2 regions of the Mesorhizobium sp. P160927 genome follow, and region 1 is predicted to be linked to the other one. Evidence: predicted binding sites of a transcription regulator. Region 1 holds the regulator's gene; the other holds the start of a gene.

Region 1 (6,632 bases):
TCGCCGGAACCCTGTCAACATCGATTATGACGGATTTTGAGGTGCCGGAAGCCTTTTTTCGAGCCTCGCAATAAATAAATGACAGCCCCAGCCGCTTCTGCCAGTATTCGACCTGTTGCCGAGGGTGTTCGAGGAGGCGTCAAGAACCGCGGCGACGGGGAGGGAAATCATGTCGGTCGGAATCCGCCACGACGATCTGCGCCGGCGCAATCGCGCAATGGTGATTGGGGCCGTGCGCCGGGGTGGCCAGCCCTCGCGCACCGAGATCGCCGCCACCACCGCCCTCAGCCACTCGACTATATCGGCCATATCAGCCGACCTGATCGGCGAAGGTATCCTGAGCGAAGGCAAGCCGAACGAGGCCGGCTCACTGAAACGCGGCCGGCCGCAGGTTGGCCTTGGCCTCAACCCCGAGGCCGCGGCGGTCATGACCGTGGTGCTGTCGCTGAATTTCCTCTCCGTCGCCGTCATCGACTACGCCGGCCAGGTGATATCGGAGGAGCAGCGCCGGCTGGACACGCTGACCATGTCGCGCGAGGCGCTGATCGGCGAATGCGTGGCCATCGTCCGGCGCCGCCTCGAGGATCCCGACCTCGACGTCGCCAGCATCGCCCGCATCGCGCTGGCGATCCAGGGCATCACCGACACCGAGGCGCGCGCCATGCTGTGGTCGCCGATCACGCCCCAGACGGACATTGCCTTCGCCGATATACTCGAAGCCGAATTCGGCATCCCCGCCACCATGGAGAACGACTGCAACATGATGGCGGTGGCGCTGCGCTGGCGCGACCCCGAGCGCTACCGCGACGACTTCATCGCCATCCTGCTCTCGCACGGCATCGGCATGGGCCTGGTGCTGAAGGGCGAGCTGTTCACAGGCACCCATTCCTCGGGCGGCGAGTTCGGCCACATGATCCATCGCCCGGGCGGCGCGCTCTGCCGCTGCGGGCGGCGCGGCTGCGTCGAGGCCTATGCCGGCAACTATGCCATCTGGCGCAATGCAGGACAGATGGGTGAGGACGCCAAACCGGTCGACGTCAGCGACGCCGACATGCGTGCATTGGCGGCCACGGCGCGCGAAAGAGACGGACCGGAACGCGAGGCCTATCGCAAGGCCGGGGAGGCGCTGGGCTATGGGCTTGGCAGCCTGTTCGCGCTGATCGATCCGGCGCCCGTTGCGATGGTCGGCGTCAGCGCCGCCGCCTTCGATCTGATCGAGCCGGCCTTGCGCGAGGCCATCGCCCAGACCGCCGGCGGCCAGCATTCGACGTCGATTTCCTTCGATACAGAGCCGAACGAATTGCCGCTGATCCGCGAGGGCTGCGCCATGCGCGCGCTCACCTTCGTCGACCAGGAGATCTTCGCGCCGGGCATGCAGGTGAGATCCGGCAAGAACGTGGCCTGATCTCAATCCTCGCGGATCGCGTAGCCTGCGCCACGGATGGTGCGTATCACATCGGGCATGCGGCCATTGTTTACCGCCTTGCGCAGGCGGCCGACATGCACATCCACGGTGCGCTCGTCGATGTAGATCGTCTCGCCCCAGACATTGTCGAGCAACTGGCTGCGCGAGAATACGCGGCCGGGATGGCGCATCATGAACTCGAGCAGGCGGAACTCGGTCGGTCCGAGCCGGATCTCGCTCTTCTTGCGATAGACCCGGTGCGATTCGCGGTCGAGCACGATGTCGCCGACCTTGAGCACGCTGGACAACACTTCCGGCTTGGCGCGGCGCAGCAGCGCCTTGACCCGGGCCATGAATTCCGGCGTCGAGAACGGTTTGACCAGATAGTCGTCGGCGCCGGTCGAGAGGCCGCGCACGCGGTCGCTCTCCTCGCCGCGCGCCGTCAGCATGATGATCGGCAACCGCTCCGTCTCGGGCCGCATACGCAGGCGCCGACAGAGTTCGATGCCGGAAACCGCCGGCACCATCCAGTCGAGCACCAGGAGGTCGGGCACGTTTTCCTGGAGGCGGATCTCGGCTTCGTCGCCGCGTGTCACCACCTCGACCTGGTAACCCTCGGACTCCAGATTGTAGCGGAGGAGCACGCCCAGCGGCTCCTCGTCCTCCACCACCATGATGCGTGGCGCGATCATCGATTGATCATCCCTGCCGTCAAGCCGCCGGCACCGACATCGCCGTCTCGTCCTGCTTCGGACGGTTGGCGGGCAGTTGCGTGCCGGTCAGCACATAATACGCATTCTCGGCAATGTTGGTCACATGGTCGCCGATGCGTTCGAGATTCTTGGCGCAGAACAAAAGATGCGTGCAAGCAGTGATGTTGCGGGGATCCTCCATCATGTAGGTCAGGAGTTCGCGGAAGACCGAAGTGTATTTGACATCGATGCGTTCGTCGTCATTCCTGAGCTTGGCGAGGGCGGCGGCATCGCCGGCCGCATATTCCTCGACCACGCCCTGCACCTGGATCAGCACCAGCTGCGCCATGGAGTCTATGGAATGCGACAGGTCGCGCGGCGTGGCGGTGAGGCCGACGGAGCCGACGCGCTTGGCGATGTTCTTGGCAAGGTCGCCGATGCGTTCGAGATCGCCCGCCATGCGGATCGAGCCGACCACATGACGCAGATCGTCGGCCATCGGCTGGCGCTTGGCGATCAGGGTGATGGCGCGATCATCGAGTTCGCGCTGGCGCGCGTCCATGATGGCGTCGTCGGAGACGACGCGCTGTGCCAGCGCGTTGTCGGAATTCAGCAGCGCCTTGGTGGCGCCGCCGACCATAATGCCGGCGAGATCGCCCATGTCGCTGATCAGCCTGCTGATCTGTCCGAGATCCTCGTCGAAGGCTGCGACTGTGTGTTCGGCCATGATCCTGGTCCTCGTATGCGTGAGATCAGCCGAAGCGGCCGGTGATATAATCCTGCGTGCGCTTCTCGCGAGGCGACGTGAAGATCTTCTCGGTCTTGTCGAATTCGACCAGCTCGCCCAGATACATGAAAGCCGTCTGCTTCGAGACGCGCGCGGCCTGCTGCATGTTGTGGGTGACGATGACGATTGTGTAGTCGGCTTGCAACTCGTCGATCAATTCCTCGATCTTCGCGGTCGACAATGGGTCGAGCGCCGACGCCGGCTCATCGAGCAGGATGACCTCCGGCTTCACCGCCACCGTGCGGGCGATGCAAAGCCGCTGCTGCTGGCCGCCGGACAGGCTGAGGCCGCTGGCATTGAGCTTGTCCTTGACCTCGTTCCAGAGCGCGGCGCGTTTCAACGCCTGCTCGACACGGCCGTCCATCTCGGCCTTGCCGATCTTCTCATAGAGCCGGACGCCGAAGGCGATGTTCTCATAGATCGACATCGGGAACGGCGTCGGCTTCTGGAACACCATGCCGATCTTGGTGCGCAACAGGTTGAGGTCCTGCGAGCGGTCGAGAACGTTCTGGCCGTCGAGCAGCACCTGACCCTCGGCGGTCTGCTTGGGGTAGAGCTCGTAGATGCGGTTGAAGACGCGCAGCAGCGTCGACTTTCCGCAACCCGACGGTCCGATGAAGGCAGTCACGCTGCGCTCGGGCAGCGACAAGGTGATGTCCTTCAGCGCCTTCGACTGGCCGTAGTAGAAATTGAGGTTCTTGACCTCGATCTTCGCCTTGGCGGCTGCCTCGGCGGCAATCGTCATGTCTGGAGACAACATCTGGCTCATTTGTCCTCTCTGCGTCCGGTCAGGCTGCGCGCGAAGATGCTGAGCGCGAGAACCGTCAATGTGATTATGAGTGCGCCGGTCCAGGCCAGTTGCTGCCATTCCTCGTAGGGGCTGAGAGCGAACTGGAAAATGGTGACCGGCAGGCTGGCCATCGGCGCGTTGAGGTTGCTCGACCAGAACTGGTTGTTCAGCGCCGTGAAAAGAAGTGGCGCGGTCTCGCCGGAGATGCGGGCGATCGACAGCAATATGCCGGTGACGATGCCGGACAGTGCCGCGCGGTAAGCGACCGACTTGATGACCACCCAGCGCGGCGCGCCGATCGCGGTGCCGGCTTCGCGCAAGGCGTTCGGCACCAGGTTGAGCATGTCCTCGGTGGTGCGCACGACCACGGGGATGACCAGGATGGCCAGCGCGACGGCGCCGGCGATGGCCGAGAAATGCCCCATCGGCCGCACCATCAATTCGTAGACGAAAAGGCCGATGATGATCGACGGCGCTGACAGCAGGATGTCGTTGATGAACCGCACCACGGTGGTGAGCTTGGAGAAACGGCCATATTCGGCCATGTAGGTGCCGGCGAGGACACCGATCGGCGTGCCGACGATGACGGCGATGACGGTCATCACCACGCTGCCATAGATGGCGTTGAGCAGGCCGCCCGCATCGCCGGGGGGCGGCGTCATCCGCGTGAAGACGTCAAGGGACAGCCCGGCGGCGCCTTTGTAGACCAGCGCGCCGAGGATCAGTGCCAGCCAGGCAAGCCCGATGCCCGCGGCGACGACGCACAGCGTCATCATCACCGAGTTTCTGGTCTTGCGGCGGCTGTGAAGCGACGAGGCTGTCGACATCGGTCAGGCTCCGGTGCGGGCGTCGATGCGCATCAGCATGTAGCGTGCGATGGCAAGGATGAGGAAGGTGATGACGAACAGGATCAGGCCGAGCGCCACCAGCGAGGACGTGTAGAGATCGCCGACGGCTTCGGTGAATTCATTGGCGATGGTCGCGGAGATTGTCGTTGCCGGCGCGAACAGCGAGGTAGAGATGCGATGCGCGTTTCCGATGACGAAGGTTACCGCCATGGTTTCGCCAAGCGCGCGGCCGAGGCCGAGCATGACGCCGCCCATGATGCCGATGCGGGTGTAGGGGATGACGACGCGGCGCGTCACTTCCCAGGTCGTGCAGCCAATGCCGTAGGCGGACTCCTTCAGCACCGGCGGCACCGTGTCGAACACGTCCTTGGTGATCGAGGTGATGAAGGGCAGCACCATGATGGCGAGGATCAGCGACGAGGTCAGCAGGCCGATGCCGTAGGGCGGGCCGGCAAACAGACTGCTAAGGCCGGGAATGCCATGGAACACGCTGATGATGAATGGTTGCACTGTCGTCTGCAGGAACGGTGCCAACACGAACAGGCCCCAGATGCCGTAGATGATCGAAGGGATGCCGGCGAGCAGTTCCACCGCCATGCCGATCGGGCGCCGGAGCGGACGCGGGCAAAGCTCGGTGAGAAAAATGGCGATGCCGATGCCGAGCGGCACGGCGATCAGGATGGCGATGGCCGAGGTTACGATGGTGCCATAAATGGGCGCCAGGGCGCCGAATTTCTCGGTGACGGGGTTCCAGCTCTCGGTGGTCAGAAAGGAGAAGCCGAAGGTCGACAGGGCCTGCCAGGAACCGGCGAACAATGAGATGGCGACGCCGCCGAGCAGCACCAACACGAGAATGGCGGCGGCGCGGGTCAGCCCATGGAAGATCGAATCGGTCAACGCGAACCGTCTGACGGTGGCGTCACGTGAACCTCGAACGGCTGGCAAGGCTTCCTGGGCAGCGCTCATGTCAAGCTCGGCTCTTTGTGTTGATTGAAAAGGAGCGCCGCGGGGCGGCGCTCCTCCAGAGAGATGTTACTCGCCGGCGTAGACGGGCTTGCCGTCGGCCTGGATGTCGGCCTTCCACGAAGCCTTGATCAGGTCGACGACGCTGTCGGGGATCGACACGTAGTCGAGCGCCTTGGCGGTTTCCTTGCCGTCCTTGTAGGCCCAGGCGAAGAACTTGAGCGCTTCGCCGGTGGCCGCGGCATCGTCCGGGGCCTTGTGGATCAGCACCCAGGTCGAGGCAGCGATCGGCCAGCTGGCGTCGCCGGGCTCGTTGGTGATGATGACGTTGAAGTTCTTGGCGCCCTTGAAGTCGGCGTTCGAAGCAGCCGCGCCGAAGGATTCGAGCGACGGCTCGACGACCTTGCCGGCGGCGTTCAGCATCTTGGAGTAGGAGAGATTGTTCTGCTTGGCATAGGCATATTCGACGTAGCCGATGCCGCCGTCGGTCTGCTTGACGGTGTTGGCAACGCCTTCGCTGCCCTTGGCGCCGACGCCGGTCGGCCATTCGACGGCCGTGTCCGAACCAACCTTGTCCTTCCAGTCGGGTGACAGTTTCACCAGGTAGTTGGTGAAGTTGAACGTCGTGCCCGAGCCGTCCGAACGATGCACGACGGCGATAGCGGTCGACGGCAGGGTGAGCGAGGGGTTCAGCGCCTTGATCGCGGCGTCATCCCAGGTGGTGATGGCGCCGAGATAGATTTGGGCAATCGTCTTCCCGTCGAGGACGAGTTCGCCCGGCTTGATGCCCGTGAGGTTGACGATCGGCACGATACCGCCCATCACCATCGGGAACTGCACGAGGCCGTTCTTTTGCAGATCAGCGTCGGACATCGGCTTGTCGGTGGCGCCGAAGGTCACGGTCTTGGCGATGACCTGCTTGATACCGCCGCCCGAGCCGATCGACTGATAGTTGAGGCCGATGCCGGTATCCTTCTTGTAGGTGTCGGCCCATTTGGCGAACACCGGATAGATGAAGGTCGAGCCGGCGCCGGAAAGGTCAGCTGCCATTGCTGCGGAAAGGGTGAGGGTGGACGCCGCAGCCATTGCAATCGCAACGGCCGCCGAGCGGATGAAATGTCTCATGTGGCCTGCTCCTGTTCGGAAG
Region 2 (6,632 bases), 560 kb from region 1:
CTCAAAGGTGTCGGATCGCGCGCGCTTGCCGATATCCTGCGCAACGTGGCAACCGGCGAAAGCTATCTTTCGCCGATGCTGTCAGCCCGGCTGCTTTCCGATGTGCAGTCCCTGCAGCCCGCCAACGGGGTCGCGGACCGGCTGCGGCAGCTCACCGGCCGGCAGACCGAAATACTGCGGCTGGTGGCGGAGGGACTGAGCAACAAGGAAATCGCCTTGCGCCTGGAGCTGCAGGAGAAGACCGTCAAGCATCACATGACGGGGGTGCTGTCGAAACTCAACGTGCGAAACCGTACTGAAGCGGCCCTCATCATGCGCGAGTTTCGCGACCGCGACAGGGACCGTTCGTAGCCATCGCGGAACGCCGCGAAACGAGGTCACCTCCGCCGGGGGCGGCGGAGGTGACGTGTGAAACTGGTCGTTGCCTGTCGACCAACTTCACAAGGCCGAAATTCATGGGGCCGCAATTCATGGGGCCGAAATTCAAAGCGCCTTGAGCCGGCTGGCATCGGCCGGTGTGGCACGGCGATCGATGATCGTGCGGCCGAGCTTATCCATCATGCTGAAACGGCCGTTCTCGATCTTTTCCGTCAAGCCGTCGGGGTGCTGAACTGTAATCTTGTTGCCGTCCACGTCGACCGTGTCGCCGGTCATGGCGTTGACATGGCTTGTGCTCTGGTCGCCCTGGCCCTGGCTCTTACCCTTTCCGCTATTCCCGCCGCCGCTGTTTCCGCCATTGCCACTGTTGCCGTTGTTGCCGCCACCGTTGCCGTTGTTACCCCCACCACCGTTGCCGCCATTGCCACCGCCATTGCCGCCGCCACCGCCGTTGCCGCCCTTGTCGGCATGTGCGGTCGCGGCATCGAGTCCAGGCACGAAGCCATGGAAGACTATTTCATAGGGAGCGATGGTTAGCGCCAGGACGGCCGCCGATCCGATAGCCAGACGGCAACAACGGGCCGTGATCGATCCACGCATACTGATCTCCGTCGATTGAGCCGGCGTGCCCACCCCAACGTCGCAGTGCAACAACATCGCCGAAAGACGTGGTGGCCGGAAGCGACCCCCGACCGTTGCGTTTGTCCCCCAGGACCTTTGCAGGCGCAAGATCGGACCAAAGTCCCAGGGCGACGCGTGGAGAATCGCCCTCGCGAGTGAGCAGCAGCGGAGATACCATGTCACGAAAATGTGATCAGCCTGCCGTAAGCGGTCGAACAGGCAACAAGCTCCAGCCAAAACCAAGCCAGAGGTTCCCATGACCGAACATCGATCCCCCGACGCCCGATTCCGCACCAGCCTGCTCGAGGAAAACGAGGGCCCCGCCAACAATCCTAGCCAAAACCGCACCATGGGCGAGATCATCGCCGCGCGATTCTCGCGCCGCGGCTTCCTCAAGGGTTCGCTTGCTGTTTCGGCGATCGCCGCCACCGTCAGCCCGCTGGCCATGATCGCCGCCGACGATGCCCGTGCCGCGGAAGGTTCGGCCTTCAAATTCGACGAGCTGGAGGCCGGTATCGACGACAAGCACCACGTCGCGCCCGGCTACGACGCCGACGTTTTGCTGCGCTGGGGCGATCCGCTGTTTGTCGATTCGCCGGAATTCGACCCCACGAAGCAGTCGGCGCAAGCCCAGGCCAGGCAGTTCGGCTACAACAACGACTATGTCGGTTACATTCCGCTCGACGGCTCGGCCGAACATGGCCTGCTGGTGGTCAACCACGAATACACCAACCCGCATCTGATGTTCCCGGGCATCGTCAAGATCGTCGAGAAGGACGGCAAGAAGTCGGCCGAGGTGGCGCCGCTCTCGAAGGAGCAGGTCGATGTCGAGATGGCCGCCCATGGCGGCACCATCGTCGAGATCCGCAAGGAGGGCGGCAAATGGCGGGTGATTCGCGACGGCAAGCTCAACCGCCGCATCACCGCCAACACCGAAATGGCGTTGTCGGGCCCGGTCGCCGGCCATGACCGCGTGAAGACCAATGCCGACCCGTCCGGCGTCAAGGTGTTCGGCACCATCAACAATTGCGCCGGCGGGGTCACGCCCTGGGGCACCTATGTGATGTCCGAGGAGAACATCCATGGCTACTTCTCCGGCGAGCTGCCGGAGGGCCACAAGGAGGCCGCCAACTACAAGCGCCTCGGCATTCCGGAAGGCGCCTATGAATGGGGCGCGCACTATGACCGCTTCAACCTGGCCAAGGAGCCGAACGAGCCCAACCGCTTCGGCTGGATCGTCGAGGTCGATGTCAACGACCCGGCCTCGGTGCCGCGCAAGCGCACCGCCATGGGCCGCTTCAAGCATGAGGGCGCCGAATCGATCGTCGCCAAGGATGGTCGCGTGGTCTTCTATCTCGGCGACGACGAGCGCTTCGACTATGTCTACAAGTTCGTCACCAAGGGCATGTTCAACGCCGGCGACCGCGCGGCCAACAAGGATATGCTCGACGACGGCACACTGCATGTCGCAAAATTCGCGGAGGACGGCTCGGTCGAATGGATGCCGATCGTGTTCGGCCACGGCCCGCTGACGGCGGAAAACGGTTTTGCCGGCCAGGCCGACGTGCTGATCGAGACACGCCGCGCCGCCGACCTGCTTGGCGCCACCAAGATGGACAGGCCCGAAGACATCCAGCCCAATGCCGGCAACGGCAAGGTCTATGTCATGCTGACCAACAATTCCAAGCGCAAGGCCGATCAGGTCGACGCCGCCAACCCGCGCGCGGAAAACGCCTTCGGCCACATCATCGAAATCGTCGAGGACGATGGCGATTTCGCCGCCACCAAGGGCAAGTGGGAAGTGCTGCTGAAATGCGGCGACCCGTCGGTGGCGGCCGTCGGCGCCACCTTCTCCACCGCGACGAGCGCCAATGGCTGGTTCGGCATGCCCGACAATTGCGCGGTCGATTCGGCCGGGCGCCTGTGGGTCGCCACCGACGGCCAGGGCCCGAAGGCCACCGGCCGCACCGACGGCCTGTGGGCGGTGGACACGGAAGGATCGGCGCGGGCGACCTCGAGACTGTTCTTCCGGGTGCCGATCGGCGCCGAGATGTGCGGCCCGCAGTTTGCGCCCGACGATCAGACCGCCTTCGTCGCCGTCCAGCATCCGGGTGACGGCGGCGAGGATTGGGAAGCGTTCGGCCGGCCCTCCTATTATGAGGACCTGTCAACCCGCTGGCCCGATTTCAAGCCCGACATGCCGGTGCGGCCGGCGGTGGTCGCCATCACCAAACAGGGTGGCGGCAAGATCGCCATCTGAGGTCACGCGAGACAAAAAATGAGAGGGGCTCCGGCGATCCGGGGCCCCTCCTTTGTGCGACATCGTATTCAAGCCTCGGGAAAGATTGGAAATTTACACGTGGCGCCCTAGATCGTGATCAGGAGATCATCGCCATGCCCAAGTCGATCTACGACCGTGGCCTGCTCAAACCTGACGAAGTGGCCACCTTGCAACGTGTCTTCGACGAGGCCTGCCGCCGACGGCAAGCGCATCCCGAATCCGCCGAGGCGCGTGAATTGGCGCTCACCTTGCTGGCCCTCTACAATGCCGGCATGGTCGACGAGGAGATGCTGACCGAAGCTGTCGGTTTCCGGCGGCTGGAGCCGAAATCGGCGTGAGGCCGACGGAAAATGTTGTCCTATGCGGTCGCTCAGCGTGATGCGCCGGAGGGGCGGGATGAGCCGGCGATCCGAGCAGCTATCGCCTTGGCCAATATGCCGGCATTGGCAAAGCAGCCGCGGATGCTCGGCCGCATGCCGGTGAACCACAGGCCGGGCAGTTTCGGATCGGCCTGGCCGCCGTTGAAGAGCGGAACGCCCTTGTCGTCGAGCACGCCGAGATTGCCGACCATCCGCTCCAGCCCGGTGCGGTAGCCCGTCGCGGCAATGACGATGTCGGGAGCGATCAAGCTGCCATTGGCCAGGGTGACGCCGTCGCGGGTGAACTCCCGAACCCCGGGCACCACCACGATCCTGCCCGATTTGATGGCATCGACGGCGCCATCGTCGGCGGCGATCGCGGTGTAGTCCGAGCTCAGGCGACTGGCGCCGCCGGCGGGCGCGGGTGGCATGCCGAATTTGGTGAGATCGCCGAATACCAGGCGCTGCGTCACCGCCATCACCGCATCGGCGACGCGCAGAGGCAGGCGCGCCATGAGCGGCGAGAGGCGGTGCACGGCGATCTTGCCGACGCGCTTGGGCAAAAGGGCGGGGCCGTTGCGGGCCGACAGCCAGACAGCGGCGGTATCGACACCCGCCAGATGATTGAGTGCGTCGAAGCCCGAATTGCCGGCGCCGACAACCAGAACCTTCTTGCCCGCATAGGCATGGGCATCGCCAAAATCCGCCGAATGGATGATCCGGCCCGCGAACGCCTGCATCCCCTTCCACTGCGGCGTGAAGGGTTCCCGGTCGCGGCCGGTGGCGACAACGACATGACGTGCCAGGCGCGAGCCGGCGCCGGTGCGCACGAGCCAGTGATCGCCCCTGAACGTGATGGCCTCGACGGAAACGCCAAACTCCACCGGCAGACGATTCGCCTCATGGAAATCGCTCATATGACGGATGACGACGTCCCGGTGCGGAAAAGCGGGGGTGCCCTTGGGATAGGCAAGGCCGGGCAGCGCCGAGAGATCGCGGTGGGTGTTGAGGTGCAGCTGCTCGTGGCGCCGGCGCCAGGGCTCGGCCAGCCGGCTTTCCTTCTCCAGGATCGCCGTCGCCACGCCGGCCTTCATCAAGGCCCTCGCGACGGCCAGCCCGGCGGCGCCGGCGCCAATGACGATCGCCGGCTCGACCGTCTCCGCCTGCTCCACCATCGATCTGCTTGTCGTATCAGCCATTCACTCTCGAATCCCATTCGCCCTCGCGGCAGCCCCTGAAGGCTCGCAGGCCGCTGTAACAGTTTGATCGCGCGCAAGAACCCGAACGGCAACTCGATGCCGATTTTCGATGGTCCCGCGCCGAGGCGGCTTCGCTTCCGGAGCGTTCCACCGCCCGGCGCAAACAGCCGGTCGCGGCACCGCGTCAAAACCACGACATGGAGCGGATTACCCGCTTCTGTCCGAATACATACAACCCTATATGGCATATCGGCGACATCGGCGATAATCAGGTCGCGGCAAAGTGATTGATTCGAGGTCCGGGGGCAGGCGGATCTCGTCACGGACGCGGGCATTCGAAACCGGCAACCCGATTTCGGCTTCCCTGCGGAAAATCAAGACGCCGTGGCGCGTCTTGCGTGTCGTCGGACACGTCGCGCCACGGACGGCACGCGGAATCTCGACCATGCCCTCCTTGCGGATCTATTTCGACAACATCCTCGAGGGGGCCTCGCCCAAGGTCGAGCGCCGGGCGCTGACGCATGTCGAACGGCTGGCGCTGGTGCGCCGCCATGGCGGCTTCTCGCTCGCCTATTCCACCGCCGTGCAAAGCAAGCTTTCCTATTTTGGCGATGCCGACGGTTACATCGCCTTCGGCACCAAGATGAAGCATCATTTCGCGCTCGGCGATCCCGTGGCGGCGCCGGATCGGTGGCCCGATTACATCAGACGCTTCGTCGAGAGCGCCGGCGGCCCGTGGTTCGTGCAGATCGGCGAACAGACCGCCCAGGTCCTTGCCGGCCTTGGCTACAAGATCAACCGGCTGGGCATCGACACGCGCCTTGTTCTGCCCGACCATGACTTTTCCGGCAAGCGGAACGAAACGGTGCGTTATTCCGAGCGCTGGCTGCTGAAAAAGGGCTTTTCATTCGAGGAGGACAAACGCACGATCCATCTCGACGAGATCTCCCGGCTGTCTCAAAACTGGCGCGGCGACCGCATCGTCAAGCGATGGGAGATGGGTTTCCTCAACCGACCGTTCTACGATCAGCTCGGCACCGATATGCGCCGTTTCGTGCTGCACGGTCCCGATGGCGATCTGGTCGCCCTGCTCGATTTCGATCCGATGTTCGCCGACGGCAAGGTGATCGGCTACACCACCGCCTTCAAGCGCAAGCATATCGATGCCTCGCCGCATGCCGAGATCGGCCTGACCAAATTCGCCGTCGACCGCTTTCGCGACGAGGGCATTTCGGTGGTGACGCTCGGCCTGTCGCCGCTGGTCGATGTCGGCCCGAGCGGATTTGCCGAAAGCGAGTTCTGGCGCAACACCTTCCAGCGCGCCTACGATTCGCCCTGGGTCAACCGCCGCAGGTTCAACCTGCAGGGACAGGCGGCATTCAAGCGCCGCTTCCACGGCGCCGAGGAGCCGGTCTATATCGCCTTTCGCGAGGGGACCTACATCGAGATGCTGGGATTGCTGCGGCTGGTCAAGGCCATTTGAGGCCTCTCTCACGACTTTAGGGCCGCGTCAGTTCCTCAGCCGGTAGCCGGTCCGGAAGATCCAGGCGACGATCGCGATGCAGACGGCCAGGAACACCAGCGTCATGCCGAGGCTGACGACGACCGAGACATCGGCCTTGCCGTAGAAACTCCAGCGGAAGCCGCTGATCAGGTAGACCACCGGGTTGAACAGCGTGATCGTCTTCCAGATGCCAGGCAGCATGTGGATCGAATAGAAGCTGCCGCCGAGGAAGGTCAGCGGGGTGATGATCAGCAGCGGCACCAGCTGCAGCTGCTCGAAGCTTTTCGCCC

Evidence for each region. The regulator PhoB, encoded in region 1, activates phosphate uptake and scavenging genes when phosphate is short. The targets are predictions, from matches to a motif close to TGTCATNNANCTGTCAT.
Region 2: AC3CB8_RS04150 (PhoX family protein) is a predicted target of PhoB. The motif match lies at 1,177-1,193, and genes of this name have one in related genera.

What each region holds. Positions count from the first base shown of each region.
Region 1 is NZ_JBYMDW010000001.1:246,293-252,924, forward strand. Features, by position in the region: gene AC3CB8_RS01215 (ROK family protein) at 170-1,405, shown strand; gene phoB (phosphate regulon transcriptional regulator PhoB) at 1,408-2,097, opposite strand; gene phoU (phosphate signaling complex protein PhoU) at 2,117-2,824, opposite strand; gene pstB (phosphate ABC transporter ATP-binding protein PstB) at 2,850-3,653, opposite strand; gene pstA (phosphate ABC transporter permease PstA) at 3,650-4,501, opposite strand; gene pstC (phosphate ABC transporter permease subunit PstC) at 4,505-5,488, opposite strand; gene pstS (phosphate ABC transporter substrate-binding protein PstS) at 5,555-6,610, opposite strand.
Region 2 is NZ_JBYMDW010000001.1:806,816-813,447, forward strand. Features, by position in the region: gene AC3CB8_RS04140 (response regulator) at 1-351, shown strand, start outside; gene AC3CB8_RS04145 (hypothetical protein) at 484-978, opposite strand; gene AC3CB8_RS04150 (PhoX family protein) at 1,256-3,259, shown strand; gene AC3CB8_RS04155 (hypothetical protein) at 3,394-3,618, shown strand; gene AC3CB8_RS04160 (flavin-containing monooxygenase) at 3,651-4,838, opposite strand; gene AC3CB8_RS04165 (phosphatidylglycerol lysyltransferase domain-containing protein) at 5,284-6,321, shown strand; gene AC3CB8_RS04170 (ABC transporter permease) at 6,349-6,632, opposite strand, start outside.